Regions from separate parts of the Shouchella rhizosphaerae genome, predicted to be linked through region 1. Evidence: riboswitches for the same ligand, from Rfam matches in the RefSeq annotation. Region 1 holds a riboswitch; each other region holds the start of a gene.
What was found. Region 1 has a riboswitch for S-adenosylmethionine ahead of V5G21_RS12110 (methionine ABC transporter ATP-binding protein). Riboswitches for the same ligand answer to the same signal wherever they lie in the genome.
Positions count from the first base shown of each region.

Region 2: linked by a shared signal. The riboswitch ahead of V5G21_RS03465 (methionine ABC transporter ATP-binding protein) and the one ahead of V5G21_RS12110 (methionine ABC transporter ATP-binding protein) in region 1 are both predicted to bind S-adenosylmethionine.
Region 3: linked by a shared signal. The riboswitch ahead of V5G21_RS18795 (methionine biosynthesis PLP-dependent protein) and the one ahead of V5G21_RS12110 (methionine ABC transporter ATP-binding protein) in region 1 are both predicted to bind S-adenosylmethionine.
Region 4: linked by a shared signal. The riboswitch ahead of V5G21_RS13855 (methionine ABC transporter ATP-binding protein) and the one ahead of V5G21_RS12110 (methionine ABC transporter ATP-binding protein) in region 1 are both predicted to bind S-adenosylmethionine.

Region 1 covers NZ_CP144921.1:2,429,643-2,434,035, forward strand. The annotation lists gene V5G21_RS12100 (MetQ/NlpA family ABC transporter substrate-binding protein) at 1-417, opposite strand, end outside; gene V5G21_RS12105 (methionine ABC transporter permease) at 455-1,135, opposite strand; gene V5G21_RS12110 (methionine ABC transporter ATP-binding protein) at 1,116-2,156, opposite strand; SAM riboswitch class I at 2,301-2,404, opposite strand; gene V5G21_RS12115 (AraC family transcriptional regulator) at 2,555-3,463, shown strand; gene V5G21_RS12120 (glycoside hydrolase family 43 protein) at 3,724-4,393, shown strand, end outside.
Region 2 covers NZ_CP144921.1:636,638-641,030, reverse strand. The annotation lists gene V5G21_RS03480 (acyl-CoA dehydrogenase family protein) at 1-468, shown strand, start outside; gene V5G21_RS03475 (arsenate reductase family protein) at 652-1,014, shown strand; gene gcvH (glycine cleavage system protein GcvH) at 1,098-1,484, shown strand; SAM riboswitch class I at 1,927-2,032, shown strand; gene V5G21_RS03465 (methionine ABC transporter ATP-binding protein) at 2,096-3,124, shown strand; gene V5G21_RS03460 (methionine ABC transporter permease) at 3,114-3,782, shown strand; gene V5G21_RS03455 (MetQ/NlpA family ABC transporter substrate-binding protein) at 3,804-4,393, shown strand, end outside.
Region 3 covers NZ_CP144921.1:3,770,431-3,774,823, forward strand. The annotation lists gene V5G21_RS18775 (YpdA family putative bacillithiol disulfide reductase) at 1-495, shown strand, start outside; gene V5G21_RS18780 (asparaginase) at 501-1,460, shown strand; gene prsW (glutamic-type intramembrane protease PrsW) at 1,547-2,194, shown strand; gene V5G21_RS18790 (hypothetical protein) at 2,306-2,470, shown strand; SAM riboswitch class I at 2,604-2,703, shown strand; gene V5G21_RS18795 (methionine biosynthesis PLP-dependent protein) at 2,787-3,893, shown strand; gene V5G21_RS18800 (bifunctional homocysteine S-methyltransferase/methylenetetrahydrofolate reductase) at 3,905-4,393, shown strand, end outside.
Region 4 covers NZ_CP144921.1:2,781,184-2,785,576, reverse strand. The annotation lists gene V5G21_RS13865 (MetQ/NlpA family ABC transporter substrate-binding protein) at 1-205, opposite strand, end outside; gene V5G21_RS13860 (methionine ABC transporter permease) at 261-929, opposite strand; gene V5G21_RS13855 (methionine ABC transporter ATP-binding protein) at 907-1,932, opposite strand; SAM riboswitch class I at 2,009-2,115, opposite strand; gene tatC (twin-arginine translocase subunit TatC) at 2,241-2,987, opposite strand; gene V5G21_RS13845 (twin-arginine translocase TatA/TatE family subunit) at 3,010-3,201, opposite strand; gene V5G21_RS13840 (redox-sensing transcriptional repressor Rex) at 3,218-3,853, opposite strand; gene V5G21_RS13835 (ABC-F family ATP-binding cassette domain-containing protein) at 4,021-4,393, shown strand, end outside.

The DNA.
Region 1 (4,393 bases):
CTCGGCACCATCAGGAATGTCGTCAACTGAATCATACTTAGTGGAATAAAGCCCCATTGGCGCAAGCACTGTAGAACCGATCGCTGTTAAGTCAAGGTCATGTTCTTCGATAAAGTGGTCAAAATAGGAAATCGTTTGGAATGCATTGGCGTCGATTTCGCCGTCGGCTAGAGCCTGGTTTGGCTGGACGTAGTCATTAAAACGAACAATTTCAATTTCAATGCCTTCTTCAGCAGCAATGTCAGCAATGAAGTCCCATTGCGGCGTATCTGTGCCAGTAACGCCAATTTTGACGCTAACAGGATTGTCGGGGCTGTAGTCCGTCGTTTCGTCTAAGCTGTCTGCGCCAGCATTGCAAGCAGTGAGGGCAAATGCGGCTAAAATGGAAAGCGATGCGGTCGTAACTGTCTTTTTCATAGATGGTTTCTCTCCTCTTTCATATCTGTAGGTCTCTTTATCGTCTACGGACGCGTTTCGATGAAATGTTTCCTAAAGATTGCAAGCCTTGGACAATGACAATTAACAACAATACTGTGATGAGCATCGTGCCATTGTCAAAACGCTGGTAGCCATATGTGATCGCTACGTCGCCAATTCCGCCTGCGCCAATTGCTCCTGCCATCGCTGTCGCGCCAACAAGACCGATCGTCGCTGTTGTTAAGCTGAGAAGCAAAGAAGACAGCGCTTCGGGTAAGATGAAGCGAAAAATAATTTGCGCTTTTGATGCGCCCATTGCGTCAGCGGCTTCAATAATGCCAGGTTCCACCTCAAGCAGCGAGTTTTCAATTAACCGGGCAATATAAGGGCCGGCGTAAAACACGAGCGGCACAATCGCGGCCGTCGTTCCAATCGCAGAGCCCATCAAAAAACGGGTAAAGGGAATCAGCGCCACCAACAAAATGATAAAAGGCACAGAGCGGAGCACGTTAATGATTGGGTTGAGCGTATGGAACACAAAGCTGTTTTCGAGTATGTGCCCTGGCCGAGTAACAACAAGGGTAACACCAAGCAAAATGCCGATCACCCCAGAAAACAACAAGGACCAGCCGACCATATAGACAGTTTCATATAAGGATTCGAGCAATAGCTCGCTCGTAATATTAGGGCGAATTGCTTCAGGCAGCCACTCGAGCATCGCCTGTCACCTCCTTCGGTTGAAGCGGATGCGATTTTAAGTAATTGGATGCTTCTGCAAGTATTTCTGGTTCTGCCCGTAAGTCGAAGTAAATCCGCCCAAACGATGTGCCTTGAATGTCGTTCATTGTCGCATGCAAAATGTCAACTTCAATGCCAAATGTCTGGATTAACGAGCGCAGCAAATCTGAGTGGGAGCTATCGCCTGTGACAGTCACTTCATAAATGCGCCGGTTCGGCTCTTTCTGCTGCAGCGCTTCTTTGACACGGGCAGGCAGGCCAGTCGGGATAATGGAGCGGACGAATTTTTCCGTTGTCGGATGTTGTGGATTTGAAAAAATCGACAACACCGATCCTTCCTCGATGATGCGCCCCTTTTCCATAACGGCGACTTTATCGCAAATCTCGCGAATGACCGACATTTCATGTGTAATCATTAAAATCGTAATGTTGTATTCAATGTTTATTTTCTTTAATAGTTGTAAAATCGAGCTTGTCGTATCTGGATCAAGAGCGGAAGTGGCTTCATCGCAAAGCAACACTTCTGGATTCGTCGCAAGCGCTCTGGCGATGCCGATCCGCTGTTTTTGCCCTCCAGACAATTGTTCTGGATAGTTATCTGCCTTGTCAGATAAACCGACAAATGACAGCAGTTCGGTAACTCTTTTGCGAATGTCCGCTTTTGGCGTTCTTGTTAATTTTAATGGCGTGGCAACGTTGTCGAACACTGTCTTGCTTTGGAGCAAGTTAAAATGTTGAAAGATCATGCCGATATTTCGTTTTGCCTTTTGCAGTTCTCGGCTTTTTAATGTGGCCAAATTAACACCATTAATGAGGACCTCGCCAGATGTCGGTCGCTCAAGCAAGTTGGCACTTCGAATGAGCGTACTTTTCCCGGCGCCGCTAAAACCAATCACACCATAAATTTCCCCTCGGGCGACATGTAAATTCACGTTGTCGAGGGCAGTGACTGTCTGGTTGCCTGAATGAAATGTTTTTGTCACTTGTTTAAATTCAATCACGAAAATTCACTTCCTCTTAAATTAAGTAAACAGCTATGCTTACTAGGTTTTTAAGTCTTGTTCAACAACGGATTTGGCCTTCTTTTAAGAAAAACGAAAAACCCCTCTTCCTGGAAAGAAAGAGGGGTGAATGTTCAATTCAATCTCTTATCTCCCAGGACGTAGTCCTGCTGGAATTAGCACCTTCCGCTCATGGCGGGGTTGCTGAAGCATCATTGGGCCAGTCCCTCTGCTCCTCTTAATAAGAATTCGTATACAATTAAAGTTGTTGAAATTAAGTGTAGCAAAAGCAACTTATCTTGGCAAGAGAAAATTTTTACACTTTACCGTAACAAATCGACGCGCCTTTTTCCTAAAAGAGTTTGTCGCTATAATGGAAGAAAATGGAGGGGAGCGCAATGAACCTCATTTTTAAAGGTAACGGGCAGACAAGTGCAGATATAATCAAACGATATTTAATCAGCGAATCGGTTTACCCAAATACGAAAACGGAACTTGAACTGTTTGGCGTCCATGTTCGTACAGTGAAGGGCTCATGGTTCTATCCAGAACATCAGCATGCTATTTATGAAATCAATTGGGTCATAGAAGGGCAGCAAATTTTTACAACGAATGGGAAGCGCCATGAACAAAATGCTGGTGACTTGGTGCTCGTAAGGCCAGGGGAATTTCATACTAGCAAAGGTGGAAATACAGAGCCTTTCACGTACTTATGCATTCATTTTAATATTGATGACAAACTGTTTTTACCTTATTTAACCAATATTGACCCATTGTTTTTTAAAGCCAGTGGCAGCCTCGCCAAAAAAATGGCACCATTTCTTGAACGGATTGCTAAATTGCTGGGGCACGATACCTTTGGCCTCGTCGAAAAAATGAATATGCAAGCAGTGATGTTTGAAATGCTGGGCATGCTTGTGATGGGGCTCGAAGAGTTAGAAGGCAAGCGTCTTTCTGAACGGACCGTTGCACTCGCCTATCAAATAGCGGAGCAAATTGAACAGAACTTGGAGGGAGGCGGACAGTTAGAAAAAAGCAATATTGAACAAATTGCCAAAAAAATGAACATAAGTGTTTCGTATTGCAATCAATTGTTTAAAAAAGTATACCAAATGTCTCCGCGCAAGTATTGGTCCTTTAAACAATTAAATAAAGCAAAAGCGCTGTTGGTGCAAAAAGATATGACGATTGAAATGGTTGCCGATCAACTTGGCTATTACGATATCTCCCATTTTAGCCGCCAATTCAAACGATGGACTGGCCTAGCACCAAGCCAGTTTCGCGCAAAACATGAGTCACTTTACTGAAAATAATTTACGAGGGAGCAGGCATGCCACAATGTCTGCTCTCGTCTTAGGAGGGAGCGTATCAGAGCTTTGCTTTCTGGCGAGTAAACGTTCGATCTGCAATTCCCCTCGTTTTCACTCTGAATCTGGCTTTTATCAGGCCCATGTTTGAAGCCCTTTTGTGCAGGTATGGGTAAATAATGCGCAGAAACGTACATGTTTTTCCCTCTAATTGGTTGGTAAAATGAAAGCGGTAACAAGAATGAATAAGGAGCGGACAAATGATACGAAACCCTGTTTTAAAAGGCTTTAATCCAGACCCGAGTATTTGCCGGGTGGGCGATGATTACTATATGGCCGTTTCCACGTTTGAATGGTTTCCTGGTGTACAAATCCACCATTCCCGCGATTTAGTCAACTGGCGCCTCATTAGTCGGCCACTTAATCGCATCAGTCAATTAAACATGATTGGCAACCCCGATTCTGGTGGTGTGTGGGCGCCGTGCTTGAGCTACTCCAATGGGAAATTTTGGCTTGTTTACTCTGATGTAAAAGTAGTGGAAGGCAATACGTGGAAAGACGGCCATAACTATCTTGTGACATGTGAAACGATTGATGGGGAATGGAGCGAGCCTATTTATTTGAACAGCTCTGGCTTTGATCCTTCTTTATTCCATGATGAAGACGGGCGCAAGTATGTGGTGAATATGGTGTGGGACCAACGGGTGTACAATCATCGTTTTTATGGAATTTGCATACAGGAATACAGCGTATTGGAAAAACGATTAGTTGGCAAACCGCAAATGATTTTTAAAGGGACGGAATTAGGGTTAACAGAAGCCCCTCACCTTTACCAGGCAAACGGCTATTATTATTTACTGACAGCAGAAGGTGGAACGAAATATGAGCATGCGGCCACAATTGCCCGTTCGAAAGATATTTATGGCCCTT
Region 2 (4,393 bases), 1.8 Mb from region 1:
GAATTAATGATGCTTATGCCTCAAGAAATTGATGATACACCGTTGGCGCAGGAAACCCATTTGTTGGCGATGGCTAAAAAAGTATTTTTGATGGTCGCTGGAACAGGTGCGCAAAAATATGGAGCGCAACTGGATCAAGAACAAGAAGTTCTTGCTGCGGTAGCGGATATTGTCAGCGATATTTATTCAATGGAGTCAGCGATTTTGCGGACGCAGAAAGCACTTGACGCGTCATCACCAGAGAAAGAGCAGCAAAAACTTCTATTAACAGAAGTGTTTACACAAGAGGCAATTAACCGGATCGAAGCAAATGCAAAAAAGGCGTTGTCTTATATGGAAGAGGGAGATACGCTGCGCACGATGCTTTCGATGTTGCGCAAGCTAACGCGTCATCAGCCTGTTAATGTCGTGGCAAAAAAACGGAAAATCGCCAAGGCGATTATTGCTGAAAAGAAATACGTCATTTAAGGTAGCAATTTTGGGGCTTTTGGCCCCAAATAAAAATACAATGCTCCTCTCGCAAGGGGTATTCTCCTCTCACTGAAGAAGCCTAATCACGGGCTTCTTCTTTCATGTGAGCCAAAAAGTTGTGTATGCGATGGTTTTCGGTAATAATAGACACGAGTCCACTGGATAGAAAGGATGCTGGAAATGGGTGTAACGGTTTATCAATATCCAAAGTGTTCTACTTGCCGTAACGCATTGAAATGGCTTGATGAACACGGTGTTTCTTATGAAGCGATCCATATTGTCGAGGCACCGCCGACAAGTACAACATTGAAGGAACTTCACCAAAAAAGCGGTTTGCCATTAAAAGCGTTTTTCAACACAAGCGGAAAAAAATACCGGGAGCTTGATTTAAAAAACAAACTCGGCGAAATGAGCGATGAAGAGCAATATCAGCTACTAGCTAGTTCAGGTATGTTGATAAAACGCCCGATTGTAACAGATGGCACAAAAGTGACACTTGGCTTTAAAGAAGATCAATTTCAAGATATGTGGTCAACTTTTTAGTGGTGTAACAAGAAGATTTCCTTTCGCTTATGAGCGATTTCCTGTATGATAAACTTCGAAAAGACCACATTGGAGGGGTTAACATGAGTAATTTACCTGAAGAGCTAAAGTATTCCGAAGAACATGAGTGGGTAAAAACGGAAGACGGCAAAGTCCGTATCGGCATCACTGATTTTGCCCAATCTGAACTAGGCGATATTGTCTTCGTCGAACTTCCTGAAGTGGGCGATGAGATTGAAGCGGACGAGCCATTTGGCAGCGTTGAGTCCGTCAAGACTGTATCTGAATTGTATGCGCCAATTAGCGGAAAAGTCGTTGAAGTGAATGAAGAACTTGATGATTCCCCAGAGCTTGTCAATGAGTCACCGTACGAAAAAGCGTGGATGATCGTGGTTGAGCCGGCTGACGCAAGTGAAGTGGACAAGCTGATGTCAGCAGGAGAATATGCGGAGATGATTAGCGAAGATTAATGCTTTAGCTCTTCTTCTGGCTGATCTTCCCTCGGATACAAATTTTCCTGGCGTGCACTCTAAAGATAGGCGTTTAAGCCAGAGGAGACTCGGGAGGAAGAAGCACGTATAGAAACGGTTGTCGCAAACGAACGGAGAAGGCTGGCCGCTTCAGGTGCCGTAGTGAATAGCTGCGGCCCTCCCATCGGCGTTGGCTTCATGGCAAGATGGACGTTTTCTATATGAGTTGCCTAGTTGGAGAGATGGAAATAATTGCTGATCGAACGCGAATCGATCGAATAGCGAAGACTTGCCTGGCAGGGGCGGGTCTTTTTTTCTGATACCGATAGGGTTTTGCTTTATTCGCGCAAGGCAGTTTAATTTATTTAAGAAAGAATTGACGCCGCCATAAAGCCATGCTATGATACGGCTACATTAGAGTTTGATAAAACAACCATATTCATTCTTATCGAGAGAGGTGGAGGGACTGGCCCAATGAAACCCGGCAACCGCAAGTTCGCTTGAAGGTGCTAAATCCTGCAAAGCATATGGGCTTTGGGAGATGAGAGGGAAGCAACAGCACCCTTTCTGTCTGTCCGGCAGAAAGGTTTTTTTATGGAGGGACATTGACAATGATTTCTCTGAAAGGAATCAGCAAAACGTTTAAAACGAAAAATGGCGCTGTCCAAGCTGTCGATAACGTCAACCTTGAAATTGAAGCTGGGCAAATTTTTGGGATCATTGGTTATAGCGGAGCTGGAAAGAGCACGCTTATTCGGTTGCTTAATTTGCTTGAGAAACCAACGGAAGGGTCCGTTAAAATAGATGGCAAGGCACTGTCGTCGCTTACGCCAAGTAAATTGCGGGCAGCTCGCCAAGAAATTGGCATGATTTTTCAGCATTTTAATTTACTTTGGTCGCGGACGGTTAGGCAAAACATTTCGTTCCCGTTGGAAGTTGCAGGAGTTCCAGCTGCGCAACGGAAGAAACGGGTCGAGGAATTGATTGAACTTGTTGGGCTTCATGGTCGAGGAGACAGCTATCCGTCTCAGTTGAGCGGCGGTCAAAAGCAACGGGTTGGAATTGCTAGGGCGCTTGCCAACAATCCGAAAGTGCTGTTATGCGATGAAGCAACTTCAGCGCTTGACCCAAAGACGACGGATTCCATTTTGGATTTGCTCCTTGACATTAATGAAAAACTGAACTTGACGATCGTGCTCATTACTCACGAAATGCACGTTATCCAAAAAATTTGCCATCAAGTGGCAGTGATGGAAAACGGCAAGATTGTCGAACAAGGGCCAGTCATTGATGTGTTCCGTAAGCCGAAAGAGCAGATGACAAAGGAGTTTGTTAAGCAGTTGGCGCAAACGGGGGAAGAAGAACAATCGCTTTGGCATCTTCTTGATGAAAAGAGCGACGGCACGATTGTCTCTTTAACGTTTGTTGGCAACCCTGCTGAAGAACAACTTGTAACGGAATTAATCCGACGTTTTCCGATCGACATTAGCATTTTGCAAGGGAACATTTCAAAATTGCAACAAGGCTCCTATGGAAAGCTGTATTTACGGCTATTAGGGGCAACGAACGAAATTGAAGCAGCGCTTGCATACATCCGCGGCAAAGAAATAGACGTGGAGGTGATTGAGCATGATCGCTAAATGGTTTCCAAATGTCGTGTGGGAAGATGTGTGGGCAGCTACGCAAGAGACGGTTTACATGACAGTCGCCTCAGCAGTTGCAACCTTTTTTATTGGCTTGCTCCTCGGCTTGTTTTTATATTTGACCGCCAAAGGCAATCCATGGCAAAACCGCTTCTTTTATAAGATCGTAGCCGCTTTTGTAAATGTATTTCGCTCGATTCCGTTTATTATTTTAATCATATTGCTTATTCCATTTACGCGGGCACTCGTTGGTTCGATTTTTGGCCCAAGTGCAGCATTGCCTGCTTTGATTATAGGCGCTGCGCCATTTTATGCCCGCATGGTTGAAATTGCTTTGCGGGAAGTGGATAAAGGCGTCGTCGAAGCTGCACAGGCAATGGGCTCAACAAACCGCCACATTATCTTTAAAGTGCTTATTCCTGAATCAATGCCAGCGCTTGTTTCTGGCATTACTGTAACGACCATTGCTTTGATCGGTTATACAGCAATGGCCGGAACAATTGGTGCTGGCGGTCTTGGCACACTTGCGTTCCAACAAGGGTTTCAGCGCACCAATCCAGATGTGATGGTTGTCGCGACTGTCGTTATTTTAGCGATTGTGTTTGTGTTCCAGTGGATTGGCGACTTTTTCACAAGTCGATTAGATAAACGCTAATAAAAAGGAGAGGACGAGAAGATGAAAGCATTTTTGAAAACATTAGGTGTCACAACAGCAGCAGTTGCACTCGTTGCTTGCGGGCAAGGCGGCAACGAGCAAGGCGGGGCAAATGGAGACGGAGGCAATGCAGACGAGCCAACGACCATTAAAATTAGCGCCTCCAATGTGCCCCATGCCGAAATTTTAGAAGAGGCAGAGCCATTGCTTAAAGAACAAGGCGTCGAGCTGGAAATCGAAATTGCCCAAGACTATGTTTTGCCAAACATTGCTTTAAACGATGGCGATGTCGATGCCAACTATTTTCAACACCGCCCTTATCTTGAAGAACAGCTTGAGCAAAATCTGGACTATGATTTTGTTGAAGCTGGGGCCATCCATTTAGAGCCAATGGGCCTTTATTCACAAGAATATGACAGCGTCGACGACCTTCCTGACGGAGCAACGGTGATGATGAGCGATTCTGTCGCTGACCACGGCCGTGTGTACTCCCTTCTTCAAGAAGCGGGTTTAATTACCCTTAAAGAGGGCGTTTCAGTTGATGCAACCGAACAAGACATAGTGGATAACCCGAAAAATCTAACGTTTGTCAATTCTGGCGTTGCTGCTGA
Region 3 (4,393 bases), 1.3 Mb from region 1:
GTTGTGATAGGCGGCAAAAATTCGGCTGTTGATGCGGCGCTTGAGTTAGAAAAAGCGGGTGCCCGCGTCACTATGCTTTATCGGGGCAGCGATTATTCGGCAAGCGTAAAGCCGTGGATTTTGCCAGAGCTTGTGTCCCTTGTGCGCAATGAAAAGATCAAATTGGCCTTTCATGCCGATGTGCATGAGATTACGGACAGCCACGTACACTACCGGATAGGGAAACAAGAGCACAAAGCTAAAGCGCAGTTTGTGTTTGCGATGACGGGCTATCACCCTGATCACTCCTTTATTCGCAGTCTTGGTGTACATGTCGATGAAGCAACAGGACGGCCTGTATATGACGAGCAAACGATGGAAACAAATGTGGAAGGCATTTTTATCGCCGGCGTCATTGCTGCTGGAAACAATGCTAATGAAATTTTTATTGAAAATGGTCGTCTCCACGGCCCTTTGATTGCACAAGCAATTGCGCGCAGGATCGAAATGGAGTGATGAATATGCGCCATGTGATGTTGCTGACAACTGGAGGCACGATTGCAAGCACTACAAGCGAAAGCGGCAAATTGGTTGCTGGTGAACTTTCTGGAGAAGAGTTGGCAAAGCTATGTGGTTTGCCGGAAGACATCCATGTAAGCGTGCGCTCTGTATTGCAAAAGCCAAGCGTTCATATGACACTCGCCGATTGGCTGTTGTTAAAGCATGAAGTAGAGCGTGCTTTTGCAGACGAGACGATTAACGGGATTGTCGTCACACACGGCACAGATACGCTTGAAGAAACAGCTTATTTTTTAGACTTAACGAACAAAGACGAGCGTCCCATAATCGTCACAGGTTCTCAACGGGGACCAGAGCAAACAGGCAGTGATGCGTTTATGAATTTGCGTCATGCCATTTATGCTGCTTGTGAACCTGATTTAAAGCACACTGGCTGTGTCGTCGTGTTTAACGAGCGGATTTTTGCAGCCCGTTATGTCAAAAAAGAGCATGCCTCCAATTTGCAAGGGTTCAATGCCTTTGGTTTCGGCTATTTAGGGATTATAGACAACGATGTGATTTTTACGTATCAAAAGCCTGTTCGCCGGGAGTTTTATGAAATTGGCAATACGCCTCTTAAACAAATTGGCATTGCTAAAGTTTATTTAGGCATGAGCGCAGACATGCTGGAAGGGATGATTGCTGTATGCGACGGGATGGTGGTTGAAGGCGTTGGCCGCGGCCAAGTTCCTCCAAACCTAGTAGCTACGTTGGAACGAGCGGTTGCCAACAAGAAGCCAATCATTGTGACGACCGCCTCAGAAGAAGGGAAAGTATACCCAACGTATGACTACAAAGGAAGTGCCCACCAACTCGAACAAATGGGCGTTATTCTCGGCTCCGATTATGACAGCAAGAAAGCACGGATTAAAGCAATGGTCATGCTGGCAGCGAACAAGGAACTAGCAGCTGGGTTTACGTGATGGCGCTTGCTGATCGGAACAAGCCGGTTTTATACTAGAAAAAAGGAATGTTCTATTAGCGAACCAAAGAGAGTAGGCGGTCAGCCATGGTATCCCTTGTTCTAGCTGCACTGGCTCCGGCCATGGCATTGTTTTCATATGTCTATTTGCGCGATGTATACAGCAAAGCAAAAATGTTTCTCGTTCTCCGGATTTTCATTATCGGCGCACTGCTAGTCGTGCCGATTTTGGTGATCCAGTTTGCCTTTACTGAAGAAAATGTCTTTCCCCATCCAGCGGCTAAAGCGTTTTTGCTTTACGGGTTTCTGGAAGAAGGGTTAAAATGGCTCATGTTGTTTGTATTTGCCTACCAACATGGACAGCTTCAGCGCCCAGGGGACGGCATTTTGTTCGGTGTTTCCGTCTCCCTTGGCTTTGCTACAGTTGAAAATGGCTTATACATGATCGCTTATGGGTTAGAGGCAGCCATCCCACGAACTGTTTTGCCAACAACGGCACATGCTGTTTACGGGATTGTGATGGGCTATTACATTGGACAAGCGAAGTACAAAGAAGACCATAAAAAAATGTTTTTACTCCTTGGGGCGATTCTGCCAATCCTATTGCATGGCGGATATGATTTTATTTTATCAAGCTTTGGCCATTACGTCCTTTATGCGATGATTCCATTTATGGTCATTCTTTGGCTTCTCGCGATATGGAAGCTGAAAAAAGCAAGCCGTTTTACTGTTTAAAATCACTAGACCGATACGCTTGTCAAACGATCTTGTATGCGAGCGTTTGTCTACAGCCTAAAAGCCGTTTCACTGTGTAAGCGAACATTTAACACGAAGGGGGATTCAATCATGTCTACAGCCAACCGCTATCGCATCGTCATTCGCTGCCCTGTATGTGGGGAGAAATACATTTTGCGCGGCAAGCGCAATGAGCAAGGTGAATACGAGACCGGGTTTAAACAGTGCGTCTGCGGAAATGAAGATCAATTGATTGTTGAAGCAAACCCGGAATAATCGCCATCATTAGTGGCGATTTTTTTCGCGTTATAAACGATGGAGAGAGTGGCACTGAAATAATGGTTGCACTTGCGTGAAAGTTGCGGTAAAGTGGAAGAAACTTATAAATGGTGTTCAACAATTGAATAGGTTCTTATCAAGAGAAGTGGAGGGAATGGCCCAATGAAGCTTCAGCAACCAGCCAACCATGGTCAGGTGCTAAATCCAGCAGTTTATCTGCAAGATAAGAGAAGCATGCACGTAAGCAACCCCTTCTTCTAATCTTGGAGAAGGGTTTTTTGTTTGGCAATAGAACACATTGGGGGGAACTAGAATGGAAAAACGAGCTGAAACCATCTTAGCGCAAATTGGCAATCGCCGCGATGAACATACTGGCGCAGTAAACACGCCTGTTTATTTTTCAACAGCATATCGCCATCCAGGTATTGGCGAATCGACTGGGTATGATTATGCCCGTACAGGCAATCCGACAAGGGACGTGCTCGAAAAAGCGATTGCGGAATTAGAAGAAGGTGAGCGCGGATTTGCGACTAGCTCTGGCATGGCTGCTGTTCAAATTGTGCTTTCGTTGTTTGAGCAAGGCGATGGGATCATCTGTTCGAAAGATTTATATGGCGGTACGTACCGTCTGTTTGAAGGAGGCTGGACAAGGTGGGGCGTGTCCTTTACATATGTGGATCCACGGAATTTGCAAGAAGTCGAACAAGCCATTCATTCTAACGTGAAAGCCATTTTTATCGAGACGCCGACTAACCCACTTATGCAGGAAGCCTCGATTCCAGCGCTTGCTGCTCTCGCCAAAAAACACGATTTGCTGCTCATTGTCGATAACACATTTTATACGCCGCTTTTGCAGAAGCCACTAACGGAAGGAGCAGACATCGTGATCCATTCGGCGACAAAGTACTTAGGAGGCCATAACGATGTCGTTGCTGGGCTTATCGTTGCGAAAGGAGCCGATCTTTGTGAACGGCTCGCTTATTATCATAATGGTGCTGGTGGTATTTTAAGTGCATTTGATTCTTGGCTGCTTATTCGAGGAATGAAGACATTGGCATTGCGGATGGCCAAGCATGAGGAAAACGCTAAAAAAGTGGTGCATGCATTGGAGCAAACAGACGGCATTGTAGACGTGCTTTATCCTGGGAGAGGAGGAATGCTGTCGTTTCGTGTTCAAAACGAAGCTTGGGTCAATCCGTTGCTAAAACATTTGCAATTAATTTCGTTCGCGGAAAGCCTCGGTGGTGTCGAAAGTTTAATGACATATCCAGCAACACAAACGCACGCTGATATTCCCGAAGAGATCAGACTTGCAAATGGAGTGGATAATGGATTGCTCCGTTTCTCAGTCGGCATTGAAAACGGAGAAGATATTGTAGCTGATTTGCTGCAAGCAATTGCGGCCGCTAAAAAATCCTAGGAGGGAATACGATGGAACTTCGCGATAAGTTAAAAACGAGCTTAATCGTTGGAGATGGGGCTATGGGCACGCTTTTATACGAGCAAGGTTTTGATTTATGTTACGAAGAATTAAACCTTTCCCAGCCAGACGCTGTTTACCATGTGCATCGATCGTATATTGAGGCAGGTGCGAAACTGCTACAAACCAATACGTATGCAGCAAATGCCGTCAAACTTAAAAAATATGGATTAAACGAAAGTGTGGCAGACATCAATAGCGCCGCCGTCGGCATTGCGAAAAAAGCGATTGGCAACAACGAACAGCTTGCGTTAGTTGGCACAATCGGCGGGATTCGCGGGTTCCTCCATGAAGATACGGAAAACAAGGTGATTACAGCTGCTTTACTTGAACAAATAACGGCCCTCTTGGAAGCAGGCGTTGACGGGTTATTGTTTGAAACGTTTTATGATTTTGAAGAGGCAAAAGAAGCAGTAGCCCTGGCAAGGCGTCTTACAGAC
Region 4 (4,393 bases), 350 kb from region 1:
CATTTACCGTTACAGTGTAGCCTTTCTCCTCTAAACCAGGAATAATGGCTTTTGTAATCATATCGCTGTATGGGCCAGCGGTAGCTCCAAACCGAATTTCTTTTGAGTCTCCAGCATTTCCACTTTCACTTCCACTTCCACATGCGCCGAGAGCGAAGATGACGCCTAAACTTATTGCACTTTGTACCCATAATGTCTTTTTCATCGTTTCTCTCCTTCTTTTCCTATCTATTTAACAAAAGGCAAGCTTGCCTTAACGTTTATTTTCTTTTATCTGTCGCTTTTGCAGTCAAATCTCCTATAAACTGAAATACTTGGACGAGAATGATCAATATCACCACAGTCGCAATCATAATTGTATGGTCATAGCGATAATGCCCGTAGCGAATCGCCAAATCGCCAACTCCGCCACCGCCAATGACACCCGCCATTGCCGAGTAAGCAATTAAGCTGATAATCGTAAGAGTAAGCCCTTGTACCATCGAAGCACGCGCTTCTAAAAAGAGCACGTCTTTTATAATCATCCATGGCGTCGCGCCCGAAGCGATTGCTGCTTCAATTAACCCTTTATCTACTTCCCGCATTGAACTTTCCACAATCCGGGCAAAAAACGGAATCGCAGCAACAGACAACGACACGCTTGCTGCGATCGGACCTGTCGTTGTACCGACGAGCGCTTTCGTAAAGGGATAAAGGGCCACAAGCAAAATGATAAACGGAATGGAACGAACAATGTTGACAATAAAGCCCAACCCTGATTGGACAAGTTGATTTTCCCAGAATAAGCCTCGGTCAGTCGCAAACAAAATGACGCCAAGTGGAAAACCAACGATTATCGCCACAGCTGTTGAGATGCTGATCATTAACAACGTCTCTACAAAGGCGTTCCACATATCTGGCAACATCTCAACTAAATGCACGAAGTCCATCGCGGATCACCTCCACTTCAGCGGAACGTTGCTTAATATAAGCAATTGCTTCCTGAATCGCTGTTGGCTCGCCCTTCAGTTCCATAATAAAAATGCCAAGCGGGCGGCCGCCGATATATTCGATCGCTCCATGGAGAAAGTTTCCTTTTACAGAAAACTGTTGCAATGTATCCGAGATAATGCCTTGTTGGGCAACGCTACCTTTAAAGATTACTTTAGCAATCGTGCCAGAAAATTGGCTCAATGTATGTTCAGGAATATGAAAAGAGACGACATCTCCAATAAACTCTTGTGTTAACGGTGCTTTTGGCGCAGCAAACACATCATACACATCTCCCTGCTCAATCATTTTGCCATCTTGCATAATCGCCATTTTATGGCATATTTCTTTAACGACTGCCATTTCATGGGTAATGAGCACGATTGTCAACCCTAGTTCTTCGTTCAACTTTTTTAATAACGCCAAAATCGATTTAGTTGTTGTTGGGTCAAGCGCAGATGTGGCTTCATCACACAACAGCACGCTTGGTTTGTTGGCTAGCGCTCGGGCAATGCCAACACGTTGCTTTTGGCCGCCAGAAAGCTGCGCTGGATACGCATTGCGTTTATTCGAAAGGCCAACAAGCTCTAGCAGTTCTTCCACCCTGGCTGGAATTAGATCCGCTCTCACGCCAGCAGCTTTTAAAGCAAAGGCAATATTGCCGAATACCGTTTTTTGGTTAATTAAATAAAAATGTTGAAAAATCATGCCGATCTTTAGACGTGCTTGCCGAAGCTCGCGTGTACCTAGTTTGGTCAAATCCAAGCCGTCAACACGAATCGTCCCACTCGTCGGCCGCTCTAATAAATTAATACAGCGAAGCAGTGAACTTTTGCCCGCTCCGGAGTAGCCAACGATACCAAAAATCTCCCCTTTGCCTACTTTAAAAGAAACATTGTCTACGCCGATAACACGTTTTTTCTTTGTTTTGTATACTTTTGTTAACTCGCTTGCCTCAATCATCGGTTCTCCACTCCTACATAAAAAAGCTTCTCTCATCATCATGAAAGAAGCTGCGAAAATCCGTTTCCGTTTTTCCGGCTTATCTTTCAGAATGATCCCATTCTGCAGGAATTGGCACCTTCCCCGTAACGGGAGGTTGCTGGACGTCATTGGGCCTAATCCCTCAGTCGCTCTTGATAAGTCCTTTTTTAATTGATGTAACCCGTATATTACGCTTTTTAAACAAAATTGTCAAAACATTTATCGGCAGCAACGCCAAAAACACGTTTTTCAATGTGAAAAACATGTTTTGGTTTTGTATGTTTGTTTCATTTAGCACTTTCTTGGCCATTATGGTCGGTAGTTCCATGGTATTTTCGGTATGTAATCGCCGAAATGGTAATGCTGATCTCATATAAAATAAGCATCGGCACCGTAACAAACAGATGCGACGTTAATTCAGGGGGTGTAATAATGCCAGCGATCACAAGCAAGGCAAAATACGCGTATTTACGGATTTTCCGCAGGAATGCTGGCGTGACCACTCCTAGCCTCGTTAAAAACATCACAACTACCGGGAGCTGAAACAAAAGCCCAAAAGGGATGGTCAGTTGGAACAAAAATGAAAAGTATTCATTGATTCCATACATCTCATTTATTTCGAGGCGGTCGGCCATTTGCCCCATAAAAGAAATGACAAAAGGCAATAAAATAAAATAGGAAAAAGCAATTCCTGCCAAAAACAATAGGAACGCAATTGGAATGTACGCGAGCGTCGCTTTTTGTTCGTTTTCTTTTAATCCCGGTGAAACAAAGGCCCATAATTGGTACAAGATCACTGGAATGATAAGCACAAGCGCTGTTATGACAGCAAAGTTCATATAGACACGAAGCGGGTCGGTCAATCGAAAAGCATTAAACGGCATATCAGCGGCTTGGGGGGAGTTCTGCAAAAACGTAATAACGGGAACCGCCAAGAAAAAACCGCCAATAAGCGCGACAATAAAAAAGGCGAGGACCACAAAAATCCTGCGCCTTAGCTCTTCCGCGTGATCCATAATGGACATGTCTTGCATAGGGACACGCCCTTTTCTGCCTTTACGCTTTTTCTTTTTGGACGTTTGTTGATTTGGTGTCATCATCGTCATCCGCTAATCCTTTGGTAGCATTTTTAAACTCACGCAATGTGCTTCCCGCTGCTTTTCCGAGTTCCGGCAGCTTTTTCGGCCCGAAAATTAGCAATGCGACTAGTGCAATTAATACGACACTCCCTACAGAAAGTCCTCCCATTGTTGTTGCCTCCTTCTTATAGTGGGTAATGCTTTAAAAAGTAAACAAGCGCCTGCAGTTCCACTGCAAGGTCAATATGATGAACGCGAATATGGGCTGGTACGGATAAGCGCACTGGGGTAAAGTTTAAAATCCCTTCAATTCCCGCTTTAACGAGGCGGTCGGCACTTTTTTGTGCCTGGGAAGCAGGCACAGTCAGAACCGCAATCGAAACATTTTGCAACCCAATTTCTTCAAGCTTGTCCCAGTTATACACAGGAACTTCGCCGACTTTTGTACCAATTTTTTTTTCATCGACATCAAAAGCATGGGTGATCACGGTATTGTTGTTTTTTGAAAAATTATACTGCAATAATGCAGTTCCAAGGTTTCCTACACCGACTAAAATCACGTTTGTCCGCTCATCTTGGTCTAACGTCTCCCTAAAAAAAGAAAGGAGATATTGGACATTATACCCATACCCTTTTTTTCCTAACGCGCCAAAGTAAGAAAAATCTCTTCGGATTGTTGCAGAATCTACTTTTACTGCCTGGCTTAATTCAGTTGAAGAAACCCGCTGTTTTCCGGCAGCATGCAAGCTTTCGATAAAGCGGTAATAAAGCGGCAAGCGTTTTGCTGTTGCCTGAGGAATCTTCAGTTGTTCTGATTTCATGTCCGCCCCTTTCTGAGCTTTGGCTGCTGGCGCAGCATGATTCAACTCTATTGTACACGATTTTCGCTAAAATGAAAGAGCTCTCATTATGAACCTTTATTGTTGTTTCGATCTAAATTGATGTACACTTATTAAAGAACTTATTATGAACGCGAGGTTTGCTTTTTATGATTGTACTACAATGCGTAAACGTATCAAAGGCTTTTGGCACAGAACCTGTGCTCGAACAGGTGAAATTAGAAGTACAGGCGAGAGATCGAGTAGGCTTAGTCGGGCGAAACGGGGCAGGCAAATCGACGCTTTTAAAAATAATTACTGGTGAAATGAGCCAAGATACAGGCGAAATCGTCATTCCAAAGCAAACAACAATTGGCTACCTAGCCCAGCATACGGGGCTTGCTTCAAACCGTTCTATTTGGGATGAAATGCTTGAAGTGTTTGCGCCGCTGTTGGAAATGGAACGCTCACTGCGTACGTTGGAACAGCAGATGGCCAATCCAGAGGCGATAGAGCAAAACAATTACCAAAAACTGCTTTCTG